4 regions of the Paradevosia tibetensis genome follow, and region 4 is predicted to be linked to each of the others. Evidence: predicted binding sites of a transcription regulator. Region 4 holds the regulator's gene; each other region holds the start of a gene.
The links. The regulator PhoB, encoded in region 4, activates phosphate uptake and scavenging genes when phosphate is short. The targets are predictions, from matches to a motif close to TGTCATNNANCTGTCAT.
Positions count from the first base shown of each region.

Region 1: FNA67_RS14835 (esterase-like activity of phytase family protein) is a predicted target of PhoB. The motif match lies at 2,158-2,174, and genes of this name have one in related genera.
Region 2: phnF (phosphonate metabolism transcriptional regulator PhnF) is a predicted target of PhoB. The motif match lies at 2,217-2,233, and genes of this name have one in related genera.
Region 3: FNA67_RS08180 (HAD-IIA family hydrolase) is a predicted target of PhoB. The motif match lies at 3,658-3,674, and genes of this name have one in related genera.

Region 1 covers NZ_CP041690.1:3,024,221-3,028,955, reverse strand. The annotation lists gene FNA67_RS14845 (ATP-dependent helicase) at 1-1,649, opposite strand, end outside; gene FNA67_RS14840 (hypothetical protein) at 1,726-2,124, opposite strand; gene FNA67_RS14835 (esterase-like activity of phytase family protein) at 2,244-4,427, shown strand; gene FNA67_RS14830 (AsmA family protein) at 4,586-4,735, shown strand, end outside.
Region 2 covers NZ_CP041690.1:3,173,504-3,178,238, reverse strand. The annotation lists gene FNA67_RS15520 (aldehyde dehydrogenase family protein) at 1-1,205, shown strand, start outside; gene phnF (phosphonate metabolism transcriptional regulator PhnF) at 1,479-2,186, opposite strand; gene phnG (phosphonate C-P lyase system protein PhnG) at 2,300-2,761, shown strand; gene phnH (phosphonate C-P lyase system protein PhnH) at 2,761-3,357, shown strand; gene FNA67_RS15500 (carbon-phosphorus lyase complex subunit) at 3,358-4,473, shown strand; gene FNA67_RS15495 (alpha-D-ribose 1-methylphosphonate 5-phosphate C-P-lyase PhnJ) at 4,470-4,735, shown strand, end outside.
Region 3 covers NZ_CP041690.1:1,712,267-1,717,001, reverse strand. The annotation lists gene FNA67_RS08195 (ABC transporter substrate-binding protein) at 1-667, opposite strand, end outside; gene FNA67_RS08190 (LacI family DNA-binding transcriptional regulator) at 927-1,931, shown strand; gene FNA67_RS08185 (MurR/RpiR family transcriptional regulator) at 1,928-2,806, opposite strand; gene FNA67_RS08180 (HAD-IIA family hydrolase) at 2,831-3,583, opposite strand; gene FNA67_RS22110 (metallophosphoesterase family protein) at 3,740-4,609, shown strand; gene FNA67_RS08170 (ABC transporter permease) at 4,602-4,735, shown strand, end outside.
Region 4 covers NZ_CP041690.1:769,983-774,717, reverse strand. The annotation lists gene pstA (phosphate ABC transporter permease PstA) at 1-1,133, shown strand, start outside; gene pstB (phosphate ABC transporter ATP-binding protein PstB) at 1,143-1,949, shown strand; gene phoU (phosphate signaling complex protein PhoU) at 1,960-2,670, shown strand; gene phoB (phosphate regulon transcriptional regulator PhoB) at 2,713-3,414, shown strand; gene FNA67_RS03755 (MurR/RpiR family transcriptional regulator) at 3,465-4,301, opposite strand; gene FNA67_RS03750 (N-formylglutamate amidohydrolase) at 4,409-4,735, shown strand, end outside.

The sequences.
Region 1 (4,735 bases), 2.2 Mb from region 4:
GTCTCGAATTCTTCCATGGAGCGCACGAGTTCCTTGAGGTTTTCGAGGCGCCCCGGGCTGTCGGCGGACTTGTCGTTCTGCCACATGGCCGTATAGCCGCTCTCATCGAGAATCTGCTCGGCGAGTTCGGCATGCGGGATGGTGCGCAGGCGTTCGGACCAATCGTCGAACTGTCCCACGAGGTCGCGCAGGGTGGTGCGCTGCTTGGATTTGAGCTCCTCGGTCTCGATGAGCATGCGCGTCGCCGAGAGCAGGGGCACGTTCTGGTGCCGGGCGGCATCGAAGAGGATCTTGAGCGTGGAGTCGCCCAGGCCGCGCTTTGGCGTGTTGACGATGCGCTCGAAGGCCAGGTCGTCGGCGGGCTGCGCCACGAGACGGAAATAGGCCAGCGCATCGCGGATTTCCTTGCGCTCGTAGAAGCGCGGGCCGCCGATTACGCGGTAGTTGAGGCCCAGGGTTATGAAGCGCTCTTCGAATTCGCGCATCTGGAACGAGGCGCGCACCAGGATCGCCATGGAGTTGAGCGTTTCGCCCTGGCGCTGGAACTGCTCGATTTCTTCCCCGATCTGGCGGGCTTCCTCCTCGCTGTCCCAGACGGAGGTGACGGCAACCGTCTCACCCTTCTCGGCGACATCGGTGTGTAGGGTCTTGCCCAACCGGCCCTCGTTATGGGCGATGAGATGGCTGGCGGCCGCCAGGATATTGGCGGTGGAGCGATAGTTGCGCTCGAGCCGGATCACCTTGGCGCCCGGAAAATCCTTTTCGAAGCGCAGGATGTTGTCGACCTCGGCGCCGCGCCAGCCGTAGATCGACTGATCGTCGTCGCCCACCACGCAGATATTGGCCTCGTTGGCCGGGCGCCCCTGGGCGAGCAGGCGCAGCCAGAGATACTGGGCCACATTGCTGTCCTGGTACTCGTCCACCAGCATGTACTTGAAGCGCTGGTGATATTCCTCGAGCACCTTCGGGTTCTCGCGGAAGAGCCGGATGCATTCGAGCAGCAGGTCACCGAAATCGGCGGCATTGAGGGTTTTGAGGCGCGCCTGGTAGTCGGCGTAAAGCTTGGCGCCCTTGCCGTTGGCGTAAAAGCCGCTCTCGGCGGGGGTCACGTCCCGGGGAAGCAGGCCCCGGTTCTTCCAGTCGTCGAGCATGCCGGCGAACTGCCGGGCCGGCCAACGCTTCTCATCGATGTTCTCGGCTTCGAGGAGCTGCTTGATGAGCCGGATCTGGTCATCGGTATCGAGAATGGTGAAGGCGGGCTTGAGGTCCACCAGTTCGGCATGGCGGCGCAGGATACGCGCGCCGATGGAGTGGAACGTGCCCAGCCACGGCATGCCTTCGACCGAGGAGCCGACGAGACTGGCGATGCGCTCCTTCATCTCGCGGGCGGCCTTGTTGGTGAAGGTCACCGCCAGGATTTCCGAGCCGCGCGCCTTGCGGGTGGAAAGGATGTGGGCGATGCGGGTGGTGAGGACGCGCGTCTTGCCCGTACCCGCGCCGGCGAGAACCAGCAGCGGCCCGTCGATGGTCAGGACGGCGTCGCGCTGCTCTTCATTGAGCCCCTGCAGATAGTCAGGTCCGCGCCGGCCGAGCTGGCTGGTAATCGGGCCTCCTGCGGACGGGGCGAGTCTTTGCGGTTCAGCGGGCATGCGGGATTGACGAATCTCTTTTTGTTCTCGTTGCGCAATATAGGTGCGGCGGGGGTGAATGTATATGCAGCCGCGACTAGCGAAGGATCACGACCACCGAGCCGGCGGGGAAGTTCAGGCCCTTGGGTGGGAGCTTTTCGATCGAGTCCTGGATGGCCCTGCGGAATTCGGGCCGGCGTTCGTAGCGGGCGAGGGCCTGGCGAACGGCGGCGCAGCGCTGGCCGGCGATCTTGTAGCGATCCTCGCCCGTGACCGCGGGCGTGCAGACGATGGCGAGCGAACAGCCGTTGCGCTTGGCGCGCAGGCCGAGGGCGGCATAGGTCGTGTGTTCCCGGGGTGGGATGGCGGCGCGCTGGGTGGCGACGTTGGCGAAGACGAACTTGCCCGGCGTCGCGCAGGCGTCGGCCGCATGGGCCGGCGCTCCGGCGAAGAGGATCACCATCAGTCCGGCGAGCGCGGCGAGCCATTTCATCATCGTTACTCCTTGGGCGGCGGGAGGGCGGTGGAGTGTCACGGAAGCGTCATCGCCGTGTCACAACCCCGTAGCGCCGCATGCCTATTGCGGGCCCTCATTGATCACCGGAGGGCTCTTCCATGCATACTAAACGTCTTTTGCCGGCACTGCTGGCCACGCTGATGGTCTCGACCACGCCGATCATGGCGGCGGAGGTCTTCAACCGCATTTCCAGCTTCCCGGTTGCCCAGAACAACGAAGCGGCGGAAGCCACCTCGTCCGAAATCATCGTGGCGAGCGAAGATGGCAATACGCTGGTCTATTCGGATAGCCCGGCGGGCGGAATCGGCTTTGTGGATATCACCGATCCCAAGGCGCCCAAGCCGCTCGGCTTCCTTTCGCTCGATGGAGAACCCACTTCGGTGACCATCATCGGCGCCAAGGCCTATGTGGGCGTCAACACCTCCGAGAGCAAGGCGAACCCTTCGGGCAAGCTCGCCGTGGTCGATATCGCCAGCAAGACCGTCGATACCACCATCGACCTGGGCGGCCAGCCCGATTCCACCGCGCACAACGAAGCGGGAACGCTCGTGGCCATCGCCATCGAGAACGAGCGCGACGAAGACCTCAATGACGGCGTCATCCCGCAGATGCCGGCAGGCTATGTGGTGATCGTCTCGGTCAAGGACGGCGTGGTCGATCCGGCCAGCGTCAAGAAGGTGGACGTAACGGGCCTCGCCGCCATCGCGCCGGAAGATCCCGAGCCGGAATTCGTGGATTTCAACGGCAATGACGAAATCGCGTTGACGCTTCAGGAGAACAACCACATCGTCATCATCGACGGCAAGACCGGCACGGTGACGGCGAATTTCCCGGCCGGCTCGGTCTCGCTCGAAGGCGTGGACACCAAGAAGGACGGCGCCCTCAAGTTCACCGGCAAGATGGAAGACGTGCCCCGCGAGCCGGATGCCGTCCACTGGATCGACAACGATCGCTTCGCCATCGCCAATGAAGGCGACTGGAAGGGCGGTTCGCGCGGCTTCTCGATCTTCAAGAAAGACGGCACGCTGCTCTGGGATTCGGGCACGCAGCTCGACGACACCGCCGCCCAGCTCGGCCACTATCCGGATGCCCGCAACAAGAAGGGCGTCGAGCCGGAAGGCCTTGAAGTGGCCAAGTTCGGCGACACCACCTATATCTTCGTGACCGAGGAGCGTTCCTCGCTCGTCGCCGTCTACAAGGACAACGGGCCGGACGCGGCGCCCGAATACATCCAGTCGCTCCCCTCGGGCATTTCGCCCGAAGGCATTGTGGCGATCCCCTCGCGCAACCTCATCGCCACCGCCAACGAAGCCGACCTGCGCGGCGACGGCCTCATCGGCTCGCACGTGATGGTCTATGAGCTCGCCGAAGGCGAGGCGGCGTTCCCGCAGATCATCTCGGACATGGACGAAAAGGGTCGTCCCATCGGCTGGGCGGCGCTCTCGGCCCTTGTGGGCGATGCCGAAAAGCCCGGCATCCTCTACGCCGTCAGCGACAGCGTGCTTTCGGCCCAGCCCTCGATCTACACGATCGATGCCAATGCCACGCCCGCCCGCATCACCCACAAGACGGTGGTGACCCGTGGGGGCGACGCTGCCCAGAAGCTCGACCTCGAGGGCATCGCGCTCGACGGCAAGGGCGGCTTCTGGCTCGCCTCGGAAGGCAATAGCGACAAGCTCGTGCCGCACGCGCTCTACCACGTCGATGCGGATGGCAAGATCCTGGCGGAAGTGCCGTTCCCGGCCGAACTGCTGGCCAACGAGATCCGCTTCGGCACCGAGGGCATCACGGCCGTGGGTTCGGGCGACGACATGACGCTCTGGATCGCCATCCAGCGCGAGTGGAAGGATGACCCGAAGGGGCAGGTCAAGCTTCTGGCCTACAAGCCCGCCAGCAAGGAATGGGGCGCGGTGCGCTACCAGCTCGACGCTCCCTCCGAAGGCGCCTGGGTCGGCCTCTCCGAGATCACCGCTCACGGCGACTACGCCTACATCATCGAGCGCGACAACCAGATCGGCGAGAAGGCCCAGCTCAAGAAGCTCTATCGCGTCAAGCTCGCCGACCTCGTGCCGGCCAAGCTCGGCGGGGAGCTGCCGGTGGTCGCCAAGGAAGAGTTCCACGACATCCTTGCCGACCTCAAGGCCGGCAGCGGCTACGTGGTCGACAAGGTCGAGGGCTTCGGCATCGACGCCAATGGCGTGGGGTACCTGGTCACCGACAATGACGGCGTGGATGACTCCTCGGGCGAGACCTATTTCTGGTCGATCGGCGAAGTGAAGTAATCGCGTTCAAAGCAAAATCGCGTGAGAGGCCGGGCAGAAGTGCCCGGCCTCTTGTATTTGGTGCGCTGCGCCAAATTCTTGCCCCGGCGGGCACTCATGCGGGGTGACGGAATGTGGCGACTTCCCTACACTCCGGCAAAATTCAGGTGACTCGGTACGTGCTCAACCGCATTTTCATCGTCGTTGGTATCCTGGCGATCCTGGCCTTGGCGGCAGCGTTCATCGTGCCGCGCTTCATCCAATGGGGCGATTACCGCGGGCGCATGGAGGCGATGGCCACCGAGGCGCTGGGGACCCAGGTCGAGATC
Region 2 (4,735 bases), 2.0 Mb from region 4:
AGGAAGAACTCGGGCGCCTGCTCAGCCGCGAGGAAGGCAAGACGCTGCCCGAGGGCATCGGCGAGGTGACCCGCGCCGCGCAGATCTTCGAGTTCTTCGCCGGCGAGGCGCTGCGGCTCAATGGCGAGATCATCCCCTCGGTGCGTCCGGGCGTGGGCGTGGAAATCACCCGCGAAGCGGTTGGCGTGGTCGGCATCATCACGCCGTGGAACTTCCCGATCGCCATCCCGACCTGGAAGATCGCCCCGGCGCTCTGCCACGGCAACACCGTGGTCATCAAGCCGGCCGACCTGGTGCCTGGCTCGACCTGGGCGATCGTGGAAATTCTCCAGCGCGCGGGCCTGCCCAAGGGCGTGCTGAACCTGGTCATGGGCCGCGGCTCGGTGGTGGGCCAGACGATGCTCGACAGCCCGGATGTGGATGCCGTGACCTTCACGGGCTCGGTCGGCACGGGCAAGCGCGTGGCCGAAGCTTCGGTCAAGCTAATGCGCAAGTTCCAGCTCGAAATGGGCGGCAAGAACCCGACCATAGTGCTCGACGACGCCGACATGAAGGTTGCCGTCGAAAGCGTGGCGCAGAGCGCCTTCTTCTCGACTGGCCAGCGCTGCACGGCCTCCTCGCGCGTGATCGTGACGGAAGGCATCCACGACGCGTTCGTGGCCGCGCTGAGCGAACGCGTGCGTAGCCTCAAGGTGGACGATGCGCTCAAGGCCGGCACCGATATCGGGCCGGTGGTGGACGCCAGCCAGCTCAAGCAGGACACCGACTATATCGAGATCGGCAAGAAGGAAGGCGCCAAGCTTGCCGTGGGTGGCGAACTGGTCAAGTGCGACACCGAAGGCTTCTACCTGCAGCCGACGCTGTTCACGGAAGCCACCAACCAGATGCGGATTTCTCGCGAGGAGATCTTCGGGCCGGTGGCGGCGGTGATCCGCGTCAAGGATTACGAGGAAGCGCTCGCGACTGCGAACGACACGGAATTCGGGCTTTCAGCCGGTATCGTGACGACCTCGCTCAAGTACGCGACGCACTTCAAGCGCAACTCGGAAGCGGGCATGGTGATGGTCAACGTGCCGACGGCGGGCGTCGATTTCCACGTGCCGTTCGGCGGCCGCAAGGGCTCGAGCTACGGCCCCAAGGAACAGGGCACCTACGCCAAGGAGTTCTTCACGCAGGTGAAGACGGCCTATACCGCCGCCGGCTGAAACGGTAAAATTTGAATGGAATTTCGGGGCTCCGAAGCGTTTCGCTTCGGGGCCTTTTTTGTTGTGAGGCGTGATCGTGCAGGCGGGTTTCCCTCTTCGTTGTGGGGAGGGGACAGGGGTGGGGGTGAGGAGGGCGCGGAGTTTCTGGCTTACCCCCACCCTCTATCCCTCCCCACAAGGGGGAGGGAGGGGAGAGCTTTGTGAATGGGGCTCACCCCCTCCCGGCCTCCCCCGCAAGGGGGGAGGTGTTTCGATCCAGTTGTTGGTGAGCGGCTACTCCGCGCTCACCACCAGTTCCACGCGATCCGCAGCAAACCTCGTCATGGTGTATTGGAAGGCCACGCTGTCCTGGTCGCGGTTGACGTAGGTGCCTACGAGGAGCACGGCGCCGGGGGCGAGGCCCATCTGGTGGCTTTCGGAGGACTCGGCGTAGCGGGCCGAGATGCGGGTTTCCTGGCGGGTGTAGTCGGTGATGCCGGCGCGGCGGAGCGCGGCGGTCATCGAGCCCAGTTCGCGGAAGTCGTCGGCCAAGGCCGGGAAGCGGGTGGAGGGGCCGGTCCAGGTGGTGGCGCGGGTGAGGGGGCGGCCGTCGGCGAAGGAGAGGCTTTCCATACGCAATACGCGGGTTGCGGGTGTGAGGCCGAGGGCCTTGCTCACGGGAAGGGGCGGGGTCTCGATGCGGGATTCGAGGAGTTCGCCGTGGACGTCGCTGGCCTGGCCGGCGAGACCGGCGGAGAAGCGGGTGCGGCGGCCGATGGGGTAGCTGAGCCGCCGGGCGGCGCGGACGAAGCGGCCGCGGCCCTGTTCGGCGCGGACGATGCCTTCTTCCTCAAGCACCGCGAGAGCGCGGCGGACGGTGTGACGGTTGACGTCGAAGCGGGTTGCCAGCTCGCCTTCGGTGGGGAGCTTGCCGCCATCGATGAACCTGCCGCCGTTGATGTCGAGCCGGATGTCATCGGCCACGCGCCGCCAGAGTGCCACTCCACCACTCTTGTCTAGACTCTTTTCGCCTGTCATTCTTGCTTCACAAAACCAGCCTATCAGGGGCTTTGCATCATATAGTTGTCTAGTGAAATAGACAAGTGGAGGGCCGAGTGGCCGAGACGAGTTTGAAGAGCGAACGGGACGCCGAGCGGCAGCGGGTGATGGCGGCCCTGGCCGCTGCGCCGACGCGGGCGCTGGCGGAAATCTGGGATGAATGGGCCGACAAGCCGCAGACGCAGCGCGTGCGCGGGCCGGAAACCGGCCTTGTCATGGTGCGCGGGCGGACGGGCGGGGGCGGATCGCCCTTCAATCTCGGTGAAGCGACGGTGACACGGGCGACGGTGCGGCTCCCGGGTGGCGAGATCGGGCATTCCTATGCGCTCGGGCGCGATGGCGAGAAGGCGGTGGTTGCGGCCACGCTCGATGCGCTGTGGCAGACCGAGGCGCGGCAGCGCGTGATGGAAGCGGTCGCGTTGCTGGAGCAGGCGGCATCGGAGGCCGATGCGCAGCGCCGGGCCGAGACGGCGGCGACGCGCGTCAACTTCTTCACCATGGTGCGCGGAGAGGATTGATGGACAATCTCGTTCTCGATGGCGGGTTCGCGGACCTGGTCAAGGATTCCCAGTCGGTGTTCCGCTCCGTGATGGACGCGCTTTCGCGTCCGGGGCTCAGGCGGCCGATCGATGTGGAGGCGATGCCGCCGGCGCCGCTGTCGCCGGAAGTGGCGGCGGTCGCGCTGACGGTGGCCGATCACGACTGCCCGGTCTGGCTGGATGAGACGCTGGCGGGGTCGGAGGCCGTGGTGGCCTGGCTCAAGTTCCACACCGGGGCGCCGATCGTCGGCGATCCGCGCGAGGCGGATTTTGCGCTGGTGAGCGGGTGGGGGACGCTGCCGAGGCTCGACGCGTTTGCCATTGGAACCGATGAGTATCCGGATCGGTCGACGACGGTGGTGCTGGCGGTGGAGAGCTTTGAGGGCGCGGGGCGAACGATCACCGGGCCCGGCATCAAGGATACCGAGACGCTTGCGATTGCGGGCATCACCGAGGATTTCATCGCGCAGTGGGCGCTCAATCGGGAGCTGTTCCCGTGCGGCGTGGATGTGTTGTTCGCGGGCGCCGGCCAGGTGGTCGGGCTGCCGCGGACGACGCGGATTGTGGAGGCGTAGATGTACGTTGCCGTAAAGGGTGGCGAAGCCGCCATTGCCAATGCCCACAAGCTGCTTGCCGACCGTCGCCGTGGCGACCGCTCGGTGCCGGCGTTGCGGATCGACCAGATCGTCGAGCAACTGGGGCTGGCCGTCGATCGCGCCATGGGCGAGGGCTCGCTCTATGACCGCGAACTGGCCGCTCTGGCCATCATGCAGGCGCGGGGCGATCTGATCGAGGCGATCTTCCTCGTGCGCGCCTATCGCACGACGCTGCCACGCTTCGGCTATTCCAACCCCATCGATACCAGCGCCATGCTGGTCGAACGCCGCGTTTCGGCGACGTTCAAGGACCTGCCCGGCGGGCAGGTGCTGGGGCCGACCTTCGATTATACGCACCGCCTGCTCGACCCGGAGCTCGCCGCGGGCGCGGAGGTGGCCGAGCCCGATATGCAGGATGCGGGCGATACGGCCATGCCGCGCGTTACCGACCTCCTCGCCCACGAAGGGCTGGTCGAGCCCGATACCGGGTTCGGCAATGAAGGGGCCGAGGATGGCGAGATCGGCGACCTGACGCGCGAGCCGCTGCAATTCCCGCTCGACCGCGACCTGCGCCTGCAGGCGCTGGCGCGCGGCGACGAAGGGTTCCTGCTGGCGCTCGGCTACTCGACGCAGCGCGGCTATGGCCGCACCCACCCGTTCGTCGGCGAAATCCGCATCGGCGAGGTCGAGGTGGAGCTGGAAGTGGCGGAACTGGATTTTCCGCTCAAGCTCGGGCGCATCCGCGTCACCGAGTGCCAGATGGTCAACCAGTTCAAGGGCTCGGCCAATGTGCCGCCGCAGTTTACCCGGGGCTACGGGCTGGTGTTCGGGCAGGCCGAGCGCAAGGCCATGGCCATGTCGCTCTGCGACCGGGCGCTGCGGGCGCGCGAGCTCGACGAGGACATCGTGGCGCCGGCGCAGGACGAGGAATTCGTCATTTCCCATTCCGACAACGTGCAGGCCACCGGGTTCGTGGAGCACCTCAAGCTTCCGCACTACGTGGACTTCCAGGCCGAGCTGGACCTGATCCGGCGGCTGCGGGCCGAGCACGATGCGCGCGTGGCGCGGGACGAGATGCAGGAGGCAGCCGAATGAGCGGCGCGATTGCGAACTACAACTTTGCCTATCTGGACGAACAGACCAAGCGCATGATCCGCCGGGCGATCCTCAAGGCGATCGCCATTCCCGGCTACCAGGTGCCGTTCGCCAGCCGCGAAATGCCCATGCCCTATGGCTGGGGCACGGGCGGCGTGCAGGTGACGGCGGCGGTGATCGGGCCGGACGACGTGCTCAAGGTCATCGACCAGGGCGCGGACGACACGACCAATGCGGTCTCGATCCGGGCGTTCTTCGCCAA
Region 3 (4,735 bases), 940 kb from region 4:
TGCCGCCGGCGGCCATGCTGGCCGGCTCGGGCCGCGGCACGTAGTCGGCGAACTTCTCGTAGACCGCGACGCTACCGGGCACCCATTCATCCACGACCATCTTGTAGGGGCCCGACCCGATCGGTTCCTTGACCGGATCGCTCGGATCCTGCGCGGCGAGGCGCGCGGGCATGATGAAGGGGACGTTGGACGAGATCTTGCCCAGCGCCGGCAGCACCTGCCCCCAGGGCTCGTTCATCTGCAGGACGACGGTCTTGTCATCGGCGGCGGTGAGCGAGGCGGCCTTGGAGAACAGGATCTTGCCCAGGCCGTCCACCTTTCCCCAGCGTTCGAGCGAGGCCACGACGTCGGTGGCCGTAACCGGGCTGCCGTCGTGGAACTTGAGGCCGTCACGCAGGGTGATGGTATAGGTCAACTGATCGTCCGAGAGGGTGTAACCCTCGGCCATCTGGGGCTGAACCTGATAGTTCGCATCGAGCGCAAAGAGCGTGTCGTAGATCAGGTAGGCGCTGTTGCGAATCGTGAAGTTGGTCGTGGCGATCGGGTCGACCGAATTGATGTCCCCGTTCATGCGGAGCCGCAGAACCGATTCTGCGTTGGCCCCGACCGATCCCCCCAGGACCAGGGCGGCGGCCAGCGCCACCGCGGCAAGCGATCTTACTCGCATCGTGTCTATTCTCCTCCCAGCCGCTTCGGCGGCACAAATCGTTACGCATCACCGAACCGGTTGCTACTCATAGCATTGACTTCACCGGCTTGTGCAATGCACGAAACGTTTTGCGTTTAGCCAATCTGTGGGGAGGCTGCAAGATACAAAATTCGTCAATGCCGCCGGGAAGGCTGCGTTATCGGCCGACAAACGCACATTTGGATGTTGACGAAACGATTTGCGTTGGCTTTGTGTAGCCGGCAAAAGGAGCGTCGAATTGCCGACCATCAAGGATGTGGCGCGGATCGCCAACGTATCGATCACGACCGTTTCGGCCACGCTCAACGGCACTGCCCCCGTCAGCGAGGAGCTCCAGAAGCGCGTCTGGGCCGCCGTCGAGGAGGCGGGTTACCACCCCGATCCCGTGGCGCGAAACCTGCGCAAGGGCGTTTCCACCACCATCGGGCTTATCGTCCCCGACATCGCCACCCCCTGGGCCGCCCATATCGCCAAGGCGATGCAGGCGGCGCTCTCGGCGCGCGGCTACAACATGCTGTTCGCCAGCAACGAGGACGATCCCGAGCGGGAGCTGCGCGAGATCGAGCTCTTCTCCTCCCACCGCGTCGCCGGCCTCGTCATCGCGGCCACCAGCCATGGCGACAATTATGCCGAGCGCCTCTCGGACGCCATCCGCACGCCTGCCGTGCTCGTCGACCGCATCATTCCGGGCAGCCGGTTCGATGCGGTGGCCGACGACAACCACCTGGGTGCGCAGTTGATCACGCGATACCTGCTCAAGCTCGGGCACCGCGACATCTCGTTCCTGGCTGGGCGGCCGGGGATTTCCCCGTCAGACGAGCGCCTCGAGGGGTTCCGGGCCACGATGGCCGAGGCAGGGGTATCGGTGCGCGAGGACCTGGTGCGCCGGCCGGTCTACAAGTACGACCACGCCTTTACCGCCGTGCAGCAGTTGATGACCCTGCCCTCCCCGCCCACGGCGATCGCCTGCATTAACATCGCGCAGTTGCTCGGCACGATGGCGGGGCTCAAGAACATGGGGCTGCGCGTACCCGAGGACGTATCGGTCGCCAGCTTCGATGGCTTTCATCCGGCCGAAGGCTGGAAGCCGAGCATCACCTCGCTCACCCAGGACGTCGCCGCCATCACCGCCAACGCCGCCGAACTGCTGCTGGCCCGGATCTCGGGCGAGAATGCCGGACCGCCGCGCATCGTGCGCGTGCCGCCGCGCCTGCAGGTCCGGGAATCCTGCCGCGGCCTCTAGAGCCGCTTGGTCGAGAGCACTTCGAACGTGCTGCCGATGGTGGAAACCGCCCGCTCGTAGTCTGCCAACGCCAGGCACGCGATGAGCGTGTCGATGATGGCCAGTTGCGCGATGCGGCTGGTCATGGCCTCGGTGCGGAACTGGGTCTCGCGCGCCAGCGTGTTGAGCACGATGTCGGTATAGGCCAGTAGCGGCGACTTGCCGAAATTGGTCACAGCGATGGTCGTGGCCCCTGCCTCCTTGGCGAGCCGCGTCGCCGCCAGCGTCTCGGTGGTGCTGCCCGAATGGGAGATGGTGATCACAGCCACGTCCTTGTCGGCGAGCGAGGCGGTGATGGCCTGCACGTGGCTGTCCACGCTCACCCGGCTCATGATGCCGATGCGCAGCAGCCGGTAGTTGGTGTCCTCGGCGATGGGCGCGGCGCTGCCGATGCCGAAGACTTCTACCCGCTTGGCCTTGCGGATCGTGGCGACGGCGCGCGCCATCTCGTTGCGGTCGAGGGCCTTTTGCGTATCGGTCAGCGCCTGGAGGTCGGACTGGAAGATCTTGTCGACCACGGTGCCGATATCGTCGGCGGGCGTCAGGTCCTCGTGGATGAACTGGACCGGCTGCACCAGGTCGCGGGCGAGTGCGATCTTGATCTGCTGGAAGCCGCGCGCGCCCAGCAGCTGGCAGAAGCCCACCACGCTGCCCTCGCTGGCCCCCGCGCCTTCGGCGACTTCGGTCACCGACATGTGGACGACGTCGCTGGCGTTGTTGAGGACGAAATCGGCGATGCGTCCCGCCGTGGGGGGCAGGTCGCGGCGGATCACGCGGATGCGGTCGAGCACGCCTTCGAGGCCGGTGGTGGCGGTTTGCTTGTCGTTATCGGCCATCGTTTCTCTCGCCGGGAACAGGGATCACGCGGGCACCGCCTCGGGAAGGGCGGAATGCACGAGGTTGAGATTGCCGCGCAGCCGCCCGTGGCGAACCTGCCAGAAGGTCATGCCCAGGCGCGAGGCGCCCTGGCCGTCCGTGGCCGGGTTATCCCCGACCATCACCGCATCGCGCGGTACAATCCCAAGGCGCGCACAGGCCGCCTCGAAGAGGATGGGTTCCGGTTTGCCGATGACCCGCATCGGCGCCGGCCCCGCCACCGACAGGATGGCCGCTGCCAGCGCTCCGGTCTCGGGCACCGGCTGTCCAAGCGGGCCGGGATGGCTGGTGTCCGGGCACGCCGCCACCAGCCGCGCGCCGCGATGGACGGCATCGGCGGCCGCCGCGAGCTTGGCATAGCTGAACTTTCGGTCGCGCATCACCAGCACGACATCGGTTTTCGGCCCATCGAGCCAGAGCCCCCTGTGACGGGCATAGGCGCGCAGCGACGAGCTGCCCAGCAGCATGACGCTCGCGCCGGGATAGTCAGTTGCGATGGTGTCCACCGCCGTCATTCCCGCCAGCACGATCCGTTCGGGACGGATCGCCAGGCCCAGCGGCCGCAACATGCGGGAGAGCTGCTCGGGCGTATGTTCGGCATCGTTGGAGACCAGCATGAAGCGGCCCGCGACCTGCTCGAGCAGCCATAGCGCATCGGGCAGCGCCTGCCGGCCGCTGATCAGCGTGCCGTCCAGGTCGATGAGATAGCCGGCCGCGTCGAAGTTGAGAGAATCCACGTCATGCTCCCGTTCAGGTCGGCGGAAGGTGAATTGAGACAAGCTCAATGTCAACATCGATGATATTGAGAAACTTTCATCATACCGTCACAGAGGCCCCTTACCCATTCTCACACACAACGAGCCGGACCTCCGGCGGCAGACAATGGGGCCATCATGAAGATCGCAATCGTCACCGACATCCACCACGGGCCTCAGTCCCACACCAAGGCCGCGGACTGGAATGGCCTGCCCGTGCTCGAACGCTTCGTGGATCACGCCAATGCCGTCGGCGCCGACCTGCTGCTCGACCTGGGCGACCATATCTCCGACACCGACCATGAGACCGACATGCGCTCGGCCGGTGAAGTGGCGACCGCCCTCGCCCGGTTCAACGGCCCGCGCGCCCACGTCCTGGGCAACCACGACGTCGTCAACCTCTCGGTCGCCGACAACGAGGCGATCTTCGGCCAGTCGATGGCCAGCAGCGTCATCGATCTTGGCGATATGCGCCTCATCCTCTGGCAGCCGGGCGTCAAGATCGAGATGGGCGTCGGCTTTCCGCTGACCGCGGCGGGCCTGCCCTGGCTGGTCGATGCGCTCAATGCCGACGAACGCCCGGCGATCATCGCCACCCATGTGCCGCTCTCGGGTCACTCCCAGATCGGCAACTACTATTTCCAGCGCAACCCGCACTACTCGACCTACCCGGACCATTCCGCCGTGCGTGAAGCGGTTGAGGCCACCGGCCGCGCCGCCGCCTGGCTCTCGGGCCACGTGCACTGGAACACCATCACCAACGTCGCCAACGTCCAGCACGTCACCATCCAGTCGCTGAGCGAGCGCTTCACCACCATGCCGCAGACCGCGGCGGCCTATGCCATCCTCACTATCGAGAACGGCACCATGGAGGTGGAAGTCTTCGGCAACGATCCGTTCTTCGTCCGCGTGCCGTTCCGCAGGTCGGGCGAGCAGCGCTGGGTCTCCCCGCTCCGTCCCTTCACCGAGATCGACCTCGCCGCCGAGGCGGAGCGCCAAAGTGCTTGATTTCCTCGGGCGCCGCATCCTGGGAGCTGTTGCAACGCTCCTGGCCGTGATCGTCCTGGTGTTCTTCGCCACCAGGCTTTCCGGCAATGCCATGGATTACATGCTGCCGCCGGGCATCGACCCGGC
Region 4 (4,735 bases):
TCGTGCAGACGGCCATCACCATTCCGGTGAACTTCTCTGCCGACATCATCGACAAGGGCGACAAGCGCGCCAGCGACCCCAAGGTGCTGGTGACCGCCAACTACCCGCAGGTGGCCCGCCTCTCGCTGGCCGCCGTGCTCGGGGTCGACCCGAGCGACAGCAAGGCGATGAAGCAGGTTTCGGGCATGGTCTCGGATTCGGTGCGCGGGCAGCTGCGCGCCATGGTTCAGGCCGATCCCTCGATCGTGGGCACCACCCAGACGGTGGCGCTGCTGGCCGGGGCCGATATCGACAGCGCCAACAAGGGCCAGATCGACCTCTCCGTGCCCGAGGCCAAGCGCAAGGTTTCCGACCAGCAGATCGCCTGGCTCGAGGAGCTGCGCCAGCACGGCCGGATCTCGACGCCCTTCAACTGGGGCCTGTTCACCTATGGCGCCTCCAGCCGCCCGGAAGCTTCGGGCCTGGGCGTGGCCATGGTCGGCTCGGCCTACATGATGCTGATCGTCCTGATCGTCGCCCTGCCGATCGGGGTTGCCGCCTCGATCTATCTGGAGGAGTTCGCCCCCAAGAACCGGGTGACCGACATCATCGAGATCAACATCAACAACCTGGCCGCCGTCCCCTCGATCGTCTTTGGCCTCCTCGGCCTGGCCGTCTTCATCAACTTCATGGGCATGCCGCGCTCGGCGCCGATCGTGGGCGGGCTCGTGCTCTCACTGATGACGCTGCCGACCATCATCATCGCCACCCGCGCCGCGCTGCGCTCGGTGCCGCCCTCCATCCGCTCGGCGGCGCTGGGCCTGGGCGCTTCGCGCATGCAGATGGTGTTCCACCACGTGCTGCCGCTGGCGATGCCCGGCGTGCTCACGGGCACCATCATCGGCCTCGCCCGCGCCCTGGGCGAAACCGCCCCCCTGCTCCTCATCGGCATGGTGGCGTTCGTGGCGGACTATCCGGCGACCCCGCTGCAGCCGGCGACCGCCCTGCCCGTCCAGATCTACATGTGGTCCAACGAAGCCGAACGCGCCTTCGTGGAACGCACTTCCGGTGGCATTATCGTGCTGCTGGCCTTCCTTGCCGTGATGAACATCACCGCCATCATCCTTCGCAAACGCTTCGAACGCCGCTGGTAGGACCGACAAATGAGTGAAGCTATGACCCTCGACACCGCTCCGGCGCCCGCAAGCACCGTTCCCGTCAAGATCCGCGGCAAGGACGTCTCGGTCTTCTACGGGGAGAAGCAGGCCCTGTTCGACGTCAACCTCGACATCGAGCGTAACCGCGTGACTTCGCTCATCGGCCCGTCCGGTTGCGGCAAGTCGACGTTCCTGCGGTGCCTGAACCGCATGAACGACACCATCGACTCCTGCCGAGTGACCGGCGAGATCCTGCTCGACAGCGACGACATCTATGACCGCAATATCGACGTGGTCGAGCTGCGCGCCCGTGTCGGCATGGTGTTCCAGAAGCCCAATCCCTTCCCCAAGTCCATCTACGAGAACGTGGCCTACGGCCCGCGCATCCATGGGCTGGCCCGCACAAAGGCCGAGATGGATGAAGTGGTCGTCTCCTCGCTGCGCCGCGCGGGCCTGTTCGAGGAGGTCAAGGATCGCCTCGACTCCCCGGGCACCGGGCTTTCGGGCGGGCAGCAGCAGCGCCTGTGCATTGCGCGCGCCATCGCCACCAAGCCCGAAGTGCTGCTGATGGACGAGCCCTGCTCGGCGCTCGACCCGATCGCCACCGCCATCATCGAAGAGCTCATCGACGAGCTGCGCGAGAACTTCACCATCGTGATCGTGACGCACTCGATGCAGCAGGCCGCCCGCGTTTCCCAGAAGACGGCGTTCTTCCACCTCGGCAAGCTGATCGAGGAAGGCGTCACCGAAGAGATCTTCACCAATCCGGTCAACAAGAAGACCCAGGACTACATCACTGGCCGTATCGGCTAAGGAGCCCTAGATGCCCACCCTACAGAGCGAACACATCGTCTCCTCCTACGAGGATGAGCTGACCCAGCTGGCCCGGTCGATTTCCGAGATGGGCGGGGAGGTGGAAGCGGCCGTGCTGAACGCCACCACGGCGCTGCTCAAGCTCGACCATAACCTCGCCCGCCAGACGGTCGCCGCCGACAAGCGCATCGACGAGATGCAGCGCAAGATCGACGAAACCGCGGTTTCCATGATCGCCCGCCGCCAGCCCATGGCCACGGACCTGCGCTCGATCATCACCTCGATCCACGTGGCCAACGACCTCGAGCGCGTCGGCGACATGGCCAAGCAGGTCTCGCGCCGCGCCCTCCAGATCGAAGGCCTGTCGCTCGCGCCCAAGTTCTACAACGGGCTCAAGCACATGACGGACCTGATCCTGGCCCAGCTCAAGGCGGCGCTCGATGCCTATTCGACCCGCAACGGGGCGGCCGCGATTGCCGTGTGCAACCGCGACGACGAGATCGATGCGCTCTACACCTCGATCTTCCGCGAACTGCTCACGTACATGATGGAGGATCCGCGCAACATCACGCAGTGCACGCACCTGCTGTTCTGCGCCAAGAACCTCGAGCGCGTCGGCGACCACGCCACCAACATCGCCGAGGCCGCCTTCTATCTCGACACCGGCCGGTATCTCTCGGGCGACGTCGAAGACCTCCACCGGACCCAGGTTCGCGAGTAATCTCGCGAACCCCCAGCCTTTCCCCCACCCGGAACCGCTGAAATGCCTGCAACGATCATGATCGTCGAAGACGAGGCCGATCTGGCGCTGATGATGCGCTACAACCTCGAGGCGGAAGGATTCACCGTGCTCTCCTCGGCGAGCGGCGATGAAGCCGCCGACCAGATGCGCGAGAAGATCCCCGACCTGATCCTCCTGGACTGGATGCTGCCCGGCCTTTCGGGCATCGAGCTCTGCCGCCGCTGGCGCGCCCGCGAGGAAACCGCCCGCGTGCCGATCATCATGATCACGGCGCGCGGCGAGGAAGAGGAGCGCGTGCGCGGCCTGGCGACGGGCGCGGACGACTACGTCGTCAAGCCGTTCTCCATCCCGGAGCTCCTGGCCCGCATCAACGCGCTGCTGCGCCGGTCGAACCCCCAACTCGTCACCACCGTACTCAAGGCGGGCGACCTGGAGCTGGACCGCACCAGCCACCGCGTGCGCCGCTCCGGCCGCGAGGTGCATCTGGGGCCGACGGAATATCGCCTGCTCGAATACCTGATGCGTCACCCCGGCCGCGTCTATTCGCGCGAGCAACTGCTCGACGGCGTCTGGGGCAACGACGTCTATGTGGACGAGCGAACCGTGGACGTGCATGTCGGACGGCTGCGCAAGGCCATCAATCGCGGCAAGAGCGCCGACCCGATCCGCACGGTACGTGGCGCCGGCTATTCCTTCGACGAGCAGTTCGCGGCGGCGAGCTGAGACTAAAGCGCGCTGGTGGGTCTCTGCCGGCGCGCTTCTTCCCGCCGAGGCTAATTGTGCTCGACCGAGCCCATCCGCTTTTCCGCGCTCGGCCAGGCCAGTTCGGTGGCGCGCGCGATCAAGGCCTCGGTGAGCGCGAAGATGGCGGTGTTGGCATCCCAGGTGCGATCGACCGCGATGCGGCAGGGCAGCACGATCTTGGCGTAGCGCGAGAGCGGGGAAATCCACTCATCGGTGATGAGCACCATGAAGGCGCGACGCGCCGCCAGACTGGCGGCGACCTCGAGCAGGTCGGCGTCGTAGCGGCGGATATCGAAAAGCACCACGGTGTCATCGGCGCGGATATCGAGCAGCTGGTCGTTGCGGGCGGCGGGACGGCCATCGAGGCGGCGCACGCCGGGGCGCACGAGACGCAGATGCGCTTCCATGTAGCTGGCCATGGCATCGGTGAACCGGCCACCCACGATATGGCAGCCCCGCTTGAGATCGGCGAGGCGGGCGCTGGCGGCCTCGAACTCGGAGGTGGGTATGCGCGCCGCAGAGGCGTGCATGTTGGAGGTCACCTGCGAGAAGAAATCGCCCAGGAAGTCGCCGATGGCGGTCTGGTGACGGACGGCGGCGAGGCTGCGCTGCAGGGGCGACTTGGCGCGTTCCTCCAGCTCCTCGCGCAGGCACCGCTGGAAATCGGGATAGGACTTGAACCCGAGCTGAGCGATGAAGCGCAGGACGGTGGCGGCGCTGGCCCCGCTTTGCTGGGCGAACTCGGCGACCGGGGCCAGGCCGATGGTGGGGTAATTGGCGAGCAGCCCGCGCGCGGCGCGCTTCTCGGCGGCGGTGAGCCGGTGGTTGGCTTCGTGGATACGGGCCTCGACGCTCGGACTTTCCACGGTCATCCCCCTCGCAGACGCTGAAACGACAATTTCAATATTGACAGATATCGCCGATACGGAACAACTGTTGCAAACGTTAACCGAACAAAAATCGCGTGTCTCTCATGGATGGGTCGAGACTGCAGCCGGTTCAGGTCAACAACGCCGAAGGGTCCTCCCCCTTCGTGCTGGTCTGCGATCACGCCTCCAACCGCATCCCACCCGAATATGGCGATCTCGGCCTCAAGCCGAGCGAGCGGGTGAGCCATATCGCCTGGGATCCGGGGGCACTTTCGGTGGCGCTGGGGCTACTCGAGGCGCTGGACGCGCCCCTGGTCTATTCGACGGTGAGCCGGCTCATCATCGACGCCAACCGCGACCATGAAGCACCCGATCTCATCCCCGCCATCAGCGAACGCACGACGATACCGGGCAATGCGAAAATCGACCCG